Prochlorococcus marinus CUG1416: one gene and its partner. Each later gene encodes a partner of the first gene's protein in a complex. Links are inferred from orthologs where the notes say so. Each region holds a gene or a part of one and is shown on either strand. Other genes may lie near its edges. The genes, in order: accC and accD.

The links.
Region 2: the proteins of accC (region 1) and accD are in contact, whole or in part, in a solved structure (PDB 8UXZ), measured with the Escherichia coli proteins. The link is inferred for Prochlorococcus marinus CUG1416 from one-to-one orthologs.

The regions. Positions count from the first base shown.
Region 1 is NZ_JAAORM010000001.1:68,196-78,267, reverse strand. The notes cover bases 3,880-6,788. They hold accC (acetyl-CoA carboxylase biotin carboxylase subunit), read right to left. Parts: upstream 6,053-6,788; coding sequence 4,706-6,052; downstream 3,880-4,705. Other genes in these bases: HA146_RS00350 (glycosyl transferase), read left to right, coding at 6,422-6,788; HA146_RS00365 (YggT family protein), read left to right, coding at 4,381-4,686; psbX (photosystem II reaction center protein PsbX), read right to left, coding at 4,105-4,290; HA146_RS00375 (Ycf66 family protein), read right to left, coding at 3,880-4,024. Outside these bases: def (peptide deformylase), read left to right, coding at 1-111; HA146_RS00395 (histidine triad nucleotide-binding protein), read left to right, coding at 116-457; HA146_RS00390 (hypothetical protein), read left to right, coding at 505-783; HA146_RS00385 (ABC transporter ATP-binding protein/permease), read left to right, coding at 826-2,808; HA146_RS00380 (chlorophyll a/b-binding protein), read left to right, coding at 2,819-3,094; more of HA146_RS00375, read right to left, coding at 3,095-3,879; more of HA146_RS00350, read left to right, coding at 6,789-7,690; HA146_RS00345 (PRC-barrel domain-containing protein), read right to left, coding at 7,691-8,725; chromosome segregation protein SMC, read right to left, coding at 8,771-10,072. UniProt on the Escherichia coli protein: This protein is a component of the acetyl coenzyme A carboxylase complex; first, biotin carboxylase catalyzes the carboxylation of the carrier protein and then the transcarboxylase transfers the carboxyl group to form malonyl-CoA.
Region 2 is NZ_JAAORM010000002.1:480,327-484,551, reverse strand. The notes cover bases 1-2,947. They hold accD (acetyl-CoA carboxylase, carboxyltransferase subunit beta), read left to right. Parts: upstream 1-1,006; coding sequence 1,007-1,888; downstream 1,889-2,947. Other genes in these bases: HA146_RS04025 (Gfo/Idh/MocA family protein), read left to right, coding at 2,282-2,947; HA146_RS04030 (hypothetical protein), read left to right, coding at 1,890-2,279; HA146_RS04040 (phosphoribulokinase), read left to right, coding at 1-859. Also shown: more of HA146_RS04025, read left to right, coding at 2,948-3,379; fba (class II fructose-bisphosphate aldolase), read left to right, coding at 3,472-4,225.

The DNA of each region.
Region 1 (10,072 bases):
GATCACTTAAATGGAATATTATTTGTTGATAGAGTTACATCAAAAGATGATTTAAACAAAGAACTTATAAAAGAAGGCTTTAACGAAAAAGACGTTATTTCTATTAATTAATTTAATGACTGAAACTACAATATTTCAAAAAATAATTAATGAAGAAATTCCCTGCGAAAAGCTTTATGAAGATGAGTTTTGTATTGCTTTTAATGATATCCAGGCACAAGCTCCAGTACATTTTTTAGTTATTCCTAAAAAGCCAATTATCAGTTTATTAGAATGTATTGAAGAAGATGCAACTTTATTAGGTCATCTACTCTTTGTGGGTAGTGAAATAGCTAAATCAAAAAATTTAACAAATTGGAGGACAGTAATTAATACTGGAGCAGAATCAGGACAAACGGTTTTTCATTTACATATTCATTTTTTATCTGGAAGAAAAATGAATTGGCCCCCAGGTTAAAACTCTCGAAATCAAAGTATATGGGTTATAAATAAGAAAAAAGCAAAATGAATACACCAGATTCAATAAAAACAGAATCCAAAAATTTATTAAATTTAATCTCAAAAAATTGGGAAGAATTAGATGATTCCCTCAAAACTAAGTTAAAAAAAATTTGGAGGGTTTTAACTTATAAATGGCAATTACAAATTTTATTAAATTTACCTTTTCTACTATGGTGGGCATTAGATAAATCTTTTACAAAAGTACATGAGTTTGATGCAACAATATTGAATTACTTAAATTTACCTGACTGGGCACTTTCATTTATTGGCTTTGGTCAATAGACTTCTAAAAGATATAATTTATGTTATAAAATTTGTCGAGTAATGAATAAAGCCGTTAAAAATAAATCAAAACTACTTTACCAATTAAGAAAATTAAGGAAGTTATCCCAGCCATTTTTTCTCCCCATAGATCAATGTAATGGATTTCAATTCATTTGGCTTTTGATTTCTCTTTTATTTTGTGTTGGTGGAGTAGTACTTGTTGGTCTTACAGGAATAATCAGTTTTTTTGAAAGCTTTCAACCAATTTTTCTTGAAAAGTATTTCGGCGGCGTAGTAAATACTGTCAATTCAATTTGGGCTGGTGGCTGGGGATTGCTTTTCTCTGCCTTATTTTTAATTGGGTCAGGGAGCTTTTTCAGCTTAAGACGGCAATTAAAAAACCGTAGATGGTTACATTGGTTATTCCTTGCGATAATTGTATTAATGCTTTTAGCTGTAAACGGAATAAACGCAGGGATAGGATTTATCGCAAGAGATTTAACAAATGCTTTGGTAGAAAAACAAGAAGCTGGATTTTATCGGATTTTAGGGATTTACGCTTGTTGTTTTGCTGTTGCTCTACCAATACGTGTTTCTCAAATATTTTTCACATATAAATTAGGAATAATTTGGAGAGAATGGCTTTCAAAAAGTTTAGTCAAAGATTATATGACTAATAAAGCTTATTACCAATTAAATCCAAATGATGAAGAACAAACTGATGTAGATAATCCTGATCAAAGAATCACAGATGATACCCGAGCTTTTACCGGACAAAGTCTGTCTTTTACATTAGGTATTTTTGATGCATTACTAACATTTTCTCTTAATATTCTTATTTTGTGGAGTATCAGTACATCACTTACCTTTTCTTTATTTGGTTACGCTGCATTTGCAACTTCTATCCTTCTAATTGCTGGTAAAAATCTTGTAAAGATAGACTTTGATCAACTCAGATACGAAGCAGATTTTCGATATGGCTTAGTACATATTAGAGATAATGCTGAATCAATAGCCTTTTACTCTGGGGAGAATCCTGAACGAAGTGAAACTGAAAGGCGATTAGGAGAAGTGGTGAGAAACTTTAATTTACTGATTATATGGAGAGTAATAATTGACGTCATGAGAAGATCAATTAATTATGCTGGTAATTTCTTTCCATATTTAATAATGGCAATCCCTTACTTTAAAGGTGATATTGATTATGGGCGCTTTATTCAGGCAAGCTTTGCTTTTGGAATGGTTGAAGGTTCGTTATTTTTTATTGTTAATCAAATAGAAGAACTTGCAAAATTTACTGCTGGGATTGGCAGGTTAGAAGGATTCCAATCAAAAGTCGAATCCATTAGTCAAACTAGTCCTACAAGTAATCAAAACGTCATTTCAGATTATCCCTCAATTATTATTAATAATGCTGATCTTTCCCCACCAGGATCAAATAAAACAATAATTAAAAATTTAAATTTGAGCATCGACAATAATCAATCACTTTTAGTTGTAGGACCTTCTGGATGTGGAAAAACATCTTTACTAAGAATGATTAGTGGTTTATGGGAACCCGACCATGGAGTAATAAAAAAACCAAAAATTGGCGAATTATTATTCATACCTCAAAAACCTTATATGTTACTGGGTTCTTTAAGGGAACAATTATGTTATCCCACAGAAGTTAAGAAATTTAGTGATGAACATCTTACTTCTGTACTTCATGAAGTAAATTTAAAAACCTTAGTGGATCGTTACCCTAATCTTGACATCAAACAAGATTGGCCAAGAATTCTTTCTCTAGGCGAGCAACAAAGATTAGCTTTCGCAAGACTCTTACTAAATTCCCCAAGATTTGCAGTACTTGATGAGGCAACAAGTGCTTTAGATATTGACACTGAAGAAAAACTATATGGTTTACTAAAGGAACGAGAACTTTCTCTTATTAGTGTTGGACATAGACCTAGCTTAAAAGATTTTCATGAAAACATTTTAGAATTAAATGGACAAGGAGACTGGAAATTATTGACTTCTGATAAGTATAATTTTAAGGATTAACAAAAAAAAAATGAATTCTAAAGAAGAACAAACAAACTCAGAGGTTAATAATTTAGAGAATGATAGTTCCATAGAAAATCTACAAGATTCAAATTACATCAATGAAAAAACTAGAGATAATAAATCAGATGAAAAATCAATAGATATTGAAGATGAATATAAATTCGGATGGAGTAGTTATTCTGAAATTACTAATGGAAGATTTGCAATGATCGGATTCCTGGCAATAATACTAATTGAATTATTTAGTCAACAATCGTTTTTAAAATGGGCAGGAATCTTATAACTAATCATCAAATCTAGAACTATTATCTCTAGGTTTCCTCTTATTTGTTCCAACGGTATATCTACCATTTTGGTTATTTGCACTTGATCTAGTTGAAGAGCTTGGTCTCCGAGTCTCACGAGTCTTTTTTGCTTGATTAGCATCTTTGAATGAAGCATCTTCTACTTGAGCCGTTGAAGTTTGCTGCCTAATAGGAGATCTTGTCGGTTTCTTTCTTAACGGAGAAGAATCATCAGGATTAGACATATTATCTTGTCTCGAAACTCTACGATTAATTTTGGGTCTTGATCCTGTTTTAACTTCATTGCGAGATAAGTTTCGTCTCTCACCAAAATTTTTTCTTTCTGATTGATTAGTATTTCTGTCTTCAGGATTCTGTCTTCTTCTTATAGGTTCTTCATTTACAAACTGATTTGCTTCTCTTGTAGATGGCCTGCTTCTACTTGCAGCAGCAGAAGGTATAGCTCTTGAAACATTTCTCCTACGAGATCCTCCCCCCTCCATATATTCTTCTTCAAATTCCTCTTCTTGAGGTTTAAATCTTCTTGATGGTCTTTCGACTTCTTCAAACCTATCATAATCGTCATTAAATCGACCTCTAGAATTTCTGGGCACATCAGGAATAGAATCATCATCAAAATAAGATGACCTTCTAGCTTGATCAGTAGCAACACCCCTCAATCGCACACTTTCATATGCGAAAAAAACTGTAGTTCCTGCTAACAAAAACTGACCAAACTGAAGAATAGGATCTAATCTCCAACCTTGAAAAAATAATATTCCCCCGCATAAAAGACCTATAGCTGCAAAGAAAACATCATAATCTCTTGCTAATGCAGGTTTAAAAGACCTTAAAAAGTAAAGTCCGCCTCCACATACCGCTAGAACTATACCAACAATACTGGCCCAATTGAGACTAGCATTGACCACATTCTTTCTCCAAAATTTATTTTTTAAAGGGAGACATAATTCACCCTATATATATAGTGTACTTAAAACTTCTACAAAAACTAGCGTCTACCAGTAGAAGTACGATCAAGAGAGTCTTTCTGACTAACAAAAATCAAAAATGAAGCGGCTGGAATAACGATAAGTAAAGCGGCTGCTATAAAACTACCTATCATTCCAACTGCGGAATTATTGGCAACTTCAGCAGAAAAATCTGCAGCTAGTAATAAATTTGAGATTTGAAGCACTTTTTAAATATTTAATTCTCAATTTATAATACGAATTAAATACGATTCAATGGGTTATTTATTAAGATGAATTAAATAATTGTGATTTCCTTGCTTGAAAACGCTCTCCAAATTTTAGATGTTAGTTTAGGCATTTCTCTATCATATCTAACTATAGTTTTTTTAATAAGATTAATTCTTACTTGGTACCCAAAAATTGATTTAAGTAAAGGTTTTTGGTTATTAATTTCGATACCATCAAGCTCTATCCTAAATTTAACAAGAAAATTAATTCCCCCTATAGGAGGAGTGGATGTAGGCCCCGTCATTTGGATTGGGGTTATAAGTTTTTTAAGAGAGATTTTAGTTGGTCAACAAGGGCTTATAAAACTTGCATTGTATAGACATATTTCATAGATATTGTTTAATGATGCCTTTAGTAATTTGGTAATAACTCTTCTTCTACATATTTAGTATGTATCTTCCCTTCCTTAAACTTAGATTTATTCAGTAAGGTTAAATGAAAGTTAATTGTTGTTGGAATACCAGTTACTGCGCATTCATTTAAAGCCCTATTCATACGTTTAATTGCAGTATTACGATCTTTTCCCCAGACTATTAATTTACCAATTAAGGAGTCATAGAATGGAGGTATTTCATAACCAGTATAAACATGACTATCGACCCTTACACCAGGTCCACCGGGAGGAAGCCAACCAGTTATTTTCCCAGGTGATGGTCTGAAATTATGAGAAGGATCTTCAGCGTTGATTCTACATTCAATCGCATGACCATTCAAGTGAATATCATCTTGCTTAAATTCCAAGTTTGCTCCGCTTGCGATTTTAATTTGCTCAGCTATTAAGTCAACCCCCGTAACCATTTCAGTAACAGGATGTTCAACTTGAATCCTAGTATTCATTTCCATGAAATAAAAATTATCATTATCAACTAAAAATTCAACTGTACCAGCTCCTTCGTAACCGATACTTTTTGCAGCAGCAATTGCTGCATTTCCCATTTTTTTTCTTAGTTCAGTATTAATTGCAGGGCTAGGAGACTCTTCCAATAACTTCTGATGTCTTCTCTGAACTGAACAATCTCGCTCTCCTAAATGCACAACATTACCAGATCTATCTGCCAAAATTTGAACTTCTACATGTCTTGGCTTCTTTATAAATTTTTCCATATATAGACCGTCATTACCAAAAGCTGCTTCTGCTTCACCTTGAGCTGCTTTAAACATTTTTTCAAGATTATCAGCGTTTTCAACCAACCTCATACCTCTTCCGCCTCCACCAGCAGTGGCTTTGATAATGACCGGATAACCTATATCATCTGCCAATTTATAAGCCTCATTTACATTTGATAACAAGCCTTTACTTCCAGGTACTGTTGGAACTCCTACTTCTTCCATAGTTTCTTTAGCTGTAGATTTATCTCCCATAGATCTAATAGCTTTAGGAGATGGACCAATAAAAACTATGCCATGATCGTTACACATCTCAGCAAATTTATCATTTTCAGCAAGAAATCCATAACCAGGATGTATAGCATCAACTCCTCTCGATGTTGCGGCAGCAAGTATATTTGGAATATTTAAATAACTCTTATTACTCAACGAGTCTCCAACACAAACCGCTTCATCAGCAAGCTGAACATGCAATGCTTTTTTATCTACAGTGCTAAAAACTGCTACTGTTGCAATACCTAGTTCTCTACAACTTCTAACTATTCGTAAAGCTATTTCTCCACGATTAGCAATTAAAACTTTTTCAACCATTATGAAAATTAAATTGAAGAAATGAAAATGACTTAAAATAAAAAATTGTTTGCCAAAGTATTTAACAAAATTTTTTTAGTGATCAGAGTACATTTTTTACAATACAACCTTGACCGTTATATATGTATAAATATTTGTTTTATGCAATAGAAAAATAATGCATAACATTAAAAAATTATCTCTGAGAACTACATCCTTATTTCATTCAATAATGTATGATATTTTTAAGGTTTAGGCACCCGCCGGTGCTCGAAAACCCTTTGCGGACGTGGCGGAATTGGTAGACGCGCACGTCTAAGGAGCGTGTGGCTTAGGCCTTGCGAGTTCAAGTCTCGCCGTCCGCATTTGATTTATTCTGGTTTAACTGCAATGAAAAAAAAATCACCTGCAGTAGTTATAGTTTCAAATGGGCCTGGTGAATTATCTACATGGGTAAGACCTGTAGTGGATGAACTTAACCAAATAAATAAATCTCTATGTTATGAGGATAAACTAGATTTCTCTCTTAGGTTAGTACTGGTTCCTTGCCCAAATGCCACTGGTAAAGAATTTACAGTTGCAAATTCATGGAATAAATTCGAATTAATTACAAAATCAAACAGTTTTTGGAAATTATTAATGAAGCCATGTTCTTTTGCAAATTGGCCAAAAAAAGGAATAGTAATTTTCCTTGGTGGGGATCAATTTTGGAGTATTTTACTAGCTAAAAGATTAGGTTATCTAAATATCACATATGCTGAATGGGTTGCAAGATGGCCTCAATGGACAAACAAAATTGCAGCTATGAATAAAAAAGTAAAAGATTTGATTCCTAAAAGATATAAAAGTAAATGTCACATAATAGGCGATTTGATGGCAGATATAAAGTTAAATAGTGAAATATCATTAAAAGATAAAGAAAAACGTTATGTTGCCCTGTTGCCTGGTTCAAAAAAAGCCAAGCTCTCTATTGGAATTCCTTTCTTCTTAGAAATAGCAGATCATATCGCGAAAATAAATCAAAATATAAATTTTATAATCCCAATTGCCCCAACCACCAATAAAAGTGAATATTTATTCTTTCAAAGTGAGAGAAATCCTATTGCAAAATATTACTCATCAAAAATTAAAACAATTAAAAGCATCAAAGATTCCAGTTTTGATTATGTAATTGAGACATCACAAAATACAAAAATTTATCTAATAAAGAAACATCCTTGTTATGAAATATTAAAAGAATGTGATCTAGCCATTACAACTGTGGGTGCAAATACTGCAGAATTAGCAGCAATTTCTCTTCCAATGTTAGTTGTTCTACCAACTCAACATTTAAATATGATGAATGCCTGGGATGGTATTTTTGGAGTAATTGGAAAAATTTCATTCATAAATAGATTTCTAACATTTATAGTTAAATATTTCTATTTTAAAAAAAAGAAGTTTTTTGCTTGGCCAAATATTAAATCAAAAAAAATTATTGTCCCAGAAAGAATAGGAAATATTTCGCCCAAAGAAATTGCAAGAGAAGTATTATGTCTTATTAAAAATAAAGATCAATTGAAAAGTATTAGAGAAAATTTACTGAAAGAAAGAGGTAATAAAGGTGCTTCAGAAAAACTTGCTGATATAATTTTTGATTTAATAAAAAACCTTTATTAATTACCAAGGATCGTCGATTTCAAATTTTTCTGATTTTTTATTATCTTTCACTAAAGTTTTTTCTTCCAATGGTTCAATATCTAAAGTTTCTATTGCATTTTGAATTGGTCTTTTAGATGCCAAATTAGTATTTGATTTTTGCTTTTGTGTAAAATCAATATTTTTTTCTTCATCTATTTGATTAACAATTGTTTGATTGTCGATCTGACCAGAGTAATCATTCTCCATATAAAGCTTTTTTCTATTATTGATTTCTTCTGAAGAACTCTTTATTTCAACATATTCAAGTTCATCTTCATAATCATCTTGTTCAACAACTTCTTCTTCATATTCCTCAACTAAATTATTTTGTTGTTCTAAATCCGAACCAGACAGTAACTGATTCTCAACTGGTACAAGATTTGCTGCGTATCCATTTGCTTCCCTTTCATCCCATGAAGAACCTCCTACTCCAAGTTTCTCAAGTAGTCCACTACTTAATTGATTTAATTTCTCTTCTGCACCTTCATAAACAATAATCCTATCAGTACCACTACTTACTATTTCCTCAACAGGAATTTCCCAAGTACTTAAAACTCCCTCACCTAAAAGGGGCACGCCAACTGCACCCATGACAAGAGAAATCAAATCCCCAGTCTCAATATCAAAAGAAAACCCAAGCACTCTACCTAAAAGTTGTCCAGATTCTGTAATCACTTGACAATTAATTACCTTTCCATATCTTTCGGGAGAAAAACCTGAACTCAACGAATCTAGGGAGTCGACTAATATGACATCTCCAACTTGCTTTATACTTTCTAAAGGCATCCATTTTGGTAAGCCTGGTAGAAATCTTGTAAGTGGATTATCTCGAAGCCCCAAAGCCACCACCTCTCTTCTGTCAATATCAACAACAACTTCGCCAACTACACCTAAACGCCTCCCAGTATCAGTAGTTATAACTTGTGTTCCCATCAATTCTGACCTTAACCATAACCGTTCACTAGGAACAGAATTTGGCCGATTCTTATTTGCAGAGGTTTTAGACAAGCTCATAATTAACTTTTTATCATTCTGACGTATAAATTTAAAAAAGTGAGTTTATGCAGCATTTGGTAACCCAATAACTTGAGTATTAGCACCTCTTGCTTGCGCGACACCAATTGTTCTTTCAGACGCACTTATCATAGGCCTTCTATGACTTACGACTATAAATTGAGCATTTGATGACTGATTAGATATTAATTTTGATAACCTTTCAACATTTATACCATCTAAAAAACTATCAACCTCATCTAATGCATAAAAAGGTGAAGGTTTATACTTTTGCAAAGCAAATAAAAAACTTAAAGCAGTTAATGATTTTTCACCACCAGACATAGAGGCTAATCTTCTGACATTTTTGCCCTTAGGATGAGCCACTAAAGTTAAGCCTCCTTCCAAAGGTGAATTAGGATTTTCAAGCTGAAGAAAACCATCTCCATCAGATAAATTGGCAAAAATTTCTTTAAAGTGTTTATCAACTTCTACAAATGCTTGCATAAAAGCCTCTTGACGCATAGTTGATACAGTCTCTATTCTCAGCAATAATTCAGATCTTTCATTAGATAGAATTTCTAATTTTTCCCGTAAACCATTTAATCTCTCAATTAATTCTTCTAATTCATCAAGAGCCAACATATTTACAGGTTCTAAGCTTTGTAATTTTGCATTTATAATCGAGATTTCTGACTGCAAAGATTCAAGACTCTTCCCTTCATATTCTCCAAACTCCGGGGAAGGATTCGGGAGATCTTTTTTATAATTTTCTAATTTTATTTTCTCGCTCCTCATCTCTTCTTTAAGAGAATCCATATCTCTTTCAAGGTATTCCAGTTTTAATAGATAGTTATTATATTCTTGCCTTTTATTTGAAATTGAAGAGTTTAATTCATCTCTTTTCCTTCTCAATAAACCTAAATCCTTCTCTAGTGAATTTTTTTGATTATCGAGAACTAAAAGCTCTTTTTTAAACTTATCTCTTTTTTTGATCCATGCACTATGAGCAGTTGCAAGTTCTGTGATAGATCCCTGCAAGTTTTTTTCTTGTAATAATGTAATTTTTAATGAATTATTGATACGTTCTTTATTTAAAGCAAATTGATTCTTCTTATCTAATAATGTATCTCTCTCCTTCATAAGTAATTCAAGTTTTGTATCAAAATTATTAAACTCATTATTTAAAGCTATTAGTGATGATTTTTGATTTTTTTCATAATTCTCTTTAAGAAGGATTTGCAATTGATCAAACTTATCTTGATAAGGTTTCAATTTATTTCTTAAACGATCTAACTCTTCAACTAAGAAATTATTAGCACTATCAAGTTTATTTAATCTCGATTTAGAATCATCAATTCTTTGCAT
Region 2 (4,225 bases), on another replicon or contig:
AGGAGCAGGAACAAGTACAGTAAAAAGAGCCTTTGAGCATATTTTTGCCAGAGAAGATATTGTTCCCGCCGTTGTAGAAGGTGATAGTTATCACAGGTTTGAGAGAATGCCTATGAAAAAAGCTATGGCAGAGGCTCTTTCAAAAGGTGAAAATTTTTCTCACTTTGGTCCAGAGGCTAATCTTTTTGACAAGCTAGAAGAACTTTTTAAAATCTATGGTGAAACTGGAGGAGGGAAGAAAAGATATTATCTACATAGTCCTGAAGAAGCGGAAGAACATAATACAAGACTTGGGACATCCTTAGAGCCAGGACAATTTACTCCATGGGAAGATATTCCTGAGGGGACAGACGTACTATTTTATGAAGGGTTACATGGCGGGGTGGAAGGTGATGGATACAATGTGGCATCTTATGCTGACTTACTTGTTGGAGTTGTTCCGATAACAAATTTAGAATGGATTCAAAAAATTCATAGAGATAACGCAGAAAGAGGTTACTCAGCTGAAACCATTGTTGATACTATATTGAGAAGAATGCCTGATTACATAAATCACATTTGTCCACAATTTAGTAAAACCGATATTAATTTCCAAAGAATTCCTACAATTGACACTTCCAATCCTTTCATATGCAGGAATATTCCAACTCCTGACGAGAGCTTTGTGATTATACATTTCAGAAAAGGGGCGAGAGAAAAATGGGGAATTGATTTTCAATACTTGCTTGGAATGATACACGATTCATTTATGTCAAGTCCAACCAGTATCGTTGTAAATGGTGGAAAAATGGGTTTCGCAATGGAACTTATTCTTACTCCAATAATTCATAAAATGATTGAGGAGAAAAATAAAGGATAATTAATAATTAATTTTTAATTATTAACTCAAATACTTATATTTTTTCTAAGGATTAAGGAGTTCCTAATCTAAAAATCTCAAATATTTATATATCTTTCTTGATAAAAGTACCTTACTTAGATTTAAATAGAAAAAACAGGTAACGTTGTGTCATTAATCGACTGGTTTGCCGCAAGGCGTAAAGATCAATTTGTTGGGAAAGTTTCGCAAGATACTGACGAGGCGGATGGTTTGTGGGTTAAATGCTCAGAATGTTCCCAAGTGGCTTATAGAAAAGATCTAATTTCAAATTTCAATGTTTGTAGTAATTGTGGACACCACAATAGGATTAATAGCGATGAAAGGATAAGTATAATAGCTGATAAAAATTCATTCAAAGAATTTGACAGTTCACTAAGTCCTACAGATCCTTTAGGTTTTAAAGATAGAAGGGCATATGCTGATCGAATCAAAGAAAGTCAAGCAGGTACAGGTTTAAGAGATGGAGTCATAACAGGTTTCTGTTCTGTAAATTCAATCCCTTTAGCATTAGCTGTTATGGATTTTAGATTTATGGGGGGATCCATGGGTTCAGTAGTTGGTGAAAAAATTACAAGGATAATTGAGAGAGCAACTATAGAAAACTACCCAGTTCTAATTGTTTGCGCATCAGGTGGAGCAAGGATGCAAGAAGGCATGCTAAGTCTCATGCAAATGGCAAAAATATCTGGAGCACTAAAAAAACATAAAGAAAAAAATCTTCTATATATGCCCTTATTAACTCATCCAACTACTGGAGGGGTAACAGCCAGCTTTGCGATGTTAGGTGATTTAATTTTGGCGGAACCTAAAGCTCTTATAGGATTTGCTGGTAGAAGGGTTATTGAACAGACATTAAGAGAAAAATTACCCGATAATTTTCAAACAGCTGAATATCTTCTTGAGCATGGTTTTGTTGATGTAATAGTAAAAAGGAAAGATCTCAAGGATACTTTGACCAAAATTTTAAAAATTCACGGTGTAAAAGCACTTGCAGAAGCAAACACATAAGATGAAAATTATTTCTAATTTATTTTATTTTTCATTAACTCTTTTATTTTTCATTTTAAATTTTTCTTCCTATTCAAATGCAATAGGAAATGTTGATTGGGTTCTCCTAAAAGAGAATAATGATGGGAAAGAATGGCTTGATAAAGGGAGTATTAAACCGCTTCCAAATGGTGAAATAAGTGTCCTGACCAAGTTTTTTAAAAATCCAACTAATTCAGATAAAGGAGCGTTATCACTTTATGTAATGAGAATTAATTGCGATAAAAAAAAGTTCAAAGATACTTCTATAAATGGAATTCCTCAATTTAATTCAAAATGGCAAGCTTCTAATAATGATGAACTAATAGATGTTGTTATTGAAAGTAGTTGTTCAGAGTTTATTAATGGATAAGAATGAATACTAAAAATAAAAAATTAAAAATAGCAATAGCTGGACTTGGGTTTGGGAAAAAAGTTCATTTAGAGGCATTAAAAGAGTCTGTTTATTTAAAGCCTGTAGCTATTTATCATTATGAGGAAAAACAAAAATCGATTTTAGAGAAAGAAACGGGATTAGAGTTCTTTCATAATTGGGAAGACTTAGTAAAATCTCCAGAAATTGATGGAATTATTATTGCGACCCCTCCTGAATCAAGATTTAAATTAGCAAAACAAGCGCTTGAGAATAATAAGAATTTGCTACTTGAAAAACCTGTTTCAATATCGTCTTCTGAAATTGAGGAGCTTCAGAGAATATCTTTGATTAATAACTTAAGCGTATGTGTTGATTTCGAATACAGAGCAGTACCCCTTTTCCTTCAGACAAAAAAACTTATTGATGAAAATATTTTAGGAGATATATATTTAGTCAAATTAGATTGGTTAATGGGAAGCAGATCAGACCCTAAAAGAGTATGGAATTGGTATTCTTTGGAAGAAAAAGGTGGAGGAGTCATTGGTGCCTTAGGTACTCATGCATTCGATATGTTGAATTGGTTTTTTGGAGAATCAATAAACGTATCTGGCAAGTTAGCAACATCAATAAAAAAAAGACCTTTACCTAATTCCTCTAATTTAAATGATGTTACTAGCGAGGATGTTTGTCTAGCTAACATAGAAATATCAAACTACAGTTCGAATCTTATTCCATGCCAGGTATCTTTATCATCGATTTCTAGGAACGGTAGAGGATTTAGTTTAGAAATTTATGGAAGAGAAGGTTCACTTATTCTTAAAAGCGAGAACCAAAAAGATTATGTTCATGGTTTTAATTTGAAATATTCAAACAACGAAAATAAAGTACAAAATCTATCTGCAGATTCAATTTTTAATTTTGAAAAAACATGGACTGATGGCAGGATAGCTCCAGTCTTGAGAATTCAAAATTTATGGGCTGAGAGTATAATTAATAAAACACCTGTAATCCCAGGCTTGTGTGAGGGACTTGCAAGTCATAAAGTTTGCGAAGCAATAAGAGAATCTTCGAAGAGTGGGTTGAATATAAAAATATAGATTTTGTATATCTAATTACGTGACATTTGATCCCTCTTTGTACTAAACTCGCGGAAACAAGTGCTTTGTATAGCATCTAACTTATTTTAATTATGGCCCTCGTTCCACTAAGACTACTTTTAGATCACGCTGCTGAGAATGGTTACGGTATTCCAGCTTTCAATGTTAATAACCTTGAGCAAGTTCAAGCAATCATGGAAGCAGCATATGAAACTGATAGTCCTGTAATCCTCCAAGCTTCAAGAGGGGCAAGAAGTTATGCAGGAGAAATTTTCCTACGTCATTTAATACTTGCTGCAACTGAAACCTATCCAAATATTCCAGTCGTAATGCACCAAGACCATGGTAACGAGCCATCTACATGCTATTCAGCAGCAATAAATGGTTTCACATCAGTAATGATGGATGGGTCTCTAGAGGCAGATGCAAAAACACCAGCTAGTTACGAATATAATGTTGCAGTCACTAAAAAAGTAGTTGATTTTGCTCATTCAGTTGGGGTTAGTGTTGAAGGAGAATTAGGATGCTTGGGTTCATTAGAGACAGGAAAAGGTGAGGCTGAAGATGGTCATGGATTTGAAGGTGAACTTTCTACAGATATGCTTTTGACTGATCCTGATGAAGCTGCAGATTTTGTTGCTAAAACAAAAGTTGACGCTTTAGCTATTGCTATAGGTACAAGTCATGGTGCTTATAAATTCACAAGAAAACCTACAGGAGAGGTTCTTGCAATAAGCAGAATTGCTGAAATTCATAAAGCACTTCCAAATACCCATCTTGTAATGCATGGATCTAGTTCAGTTCCACAGGAATGGTTGGATATCATTAACAAATATGGTGGTGAAA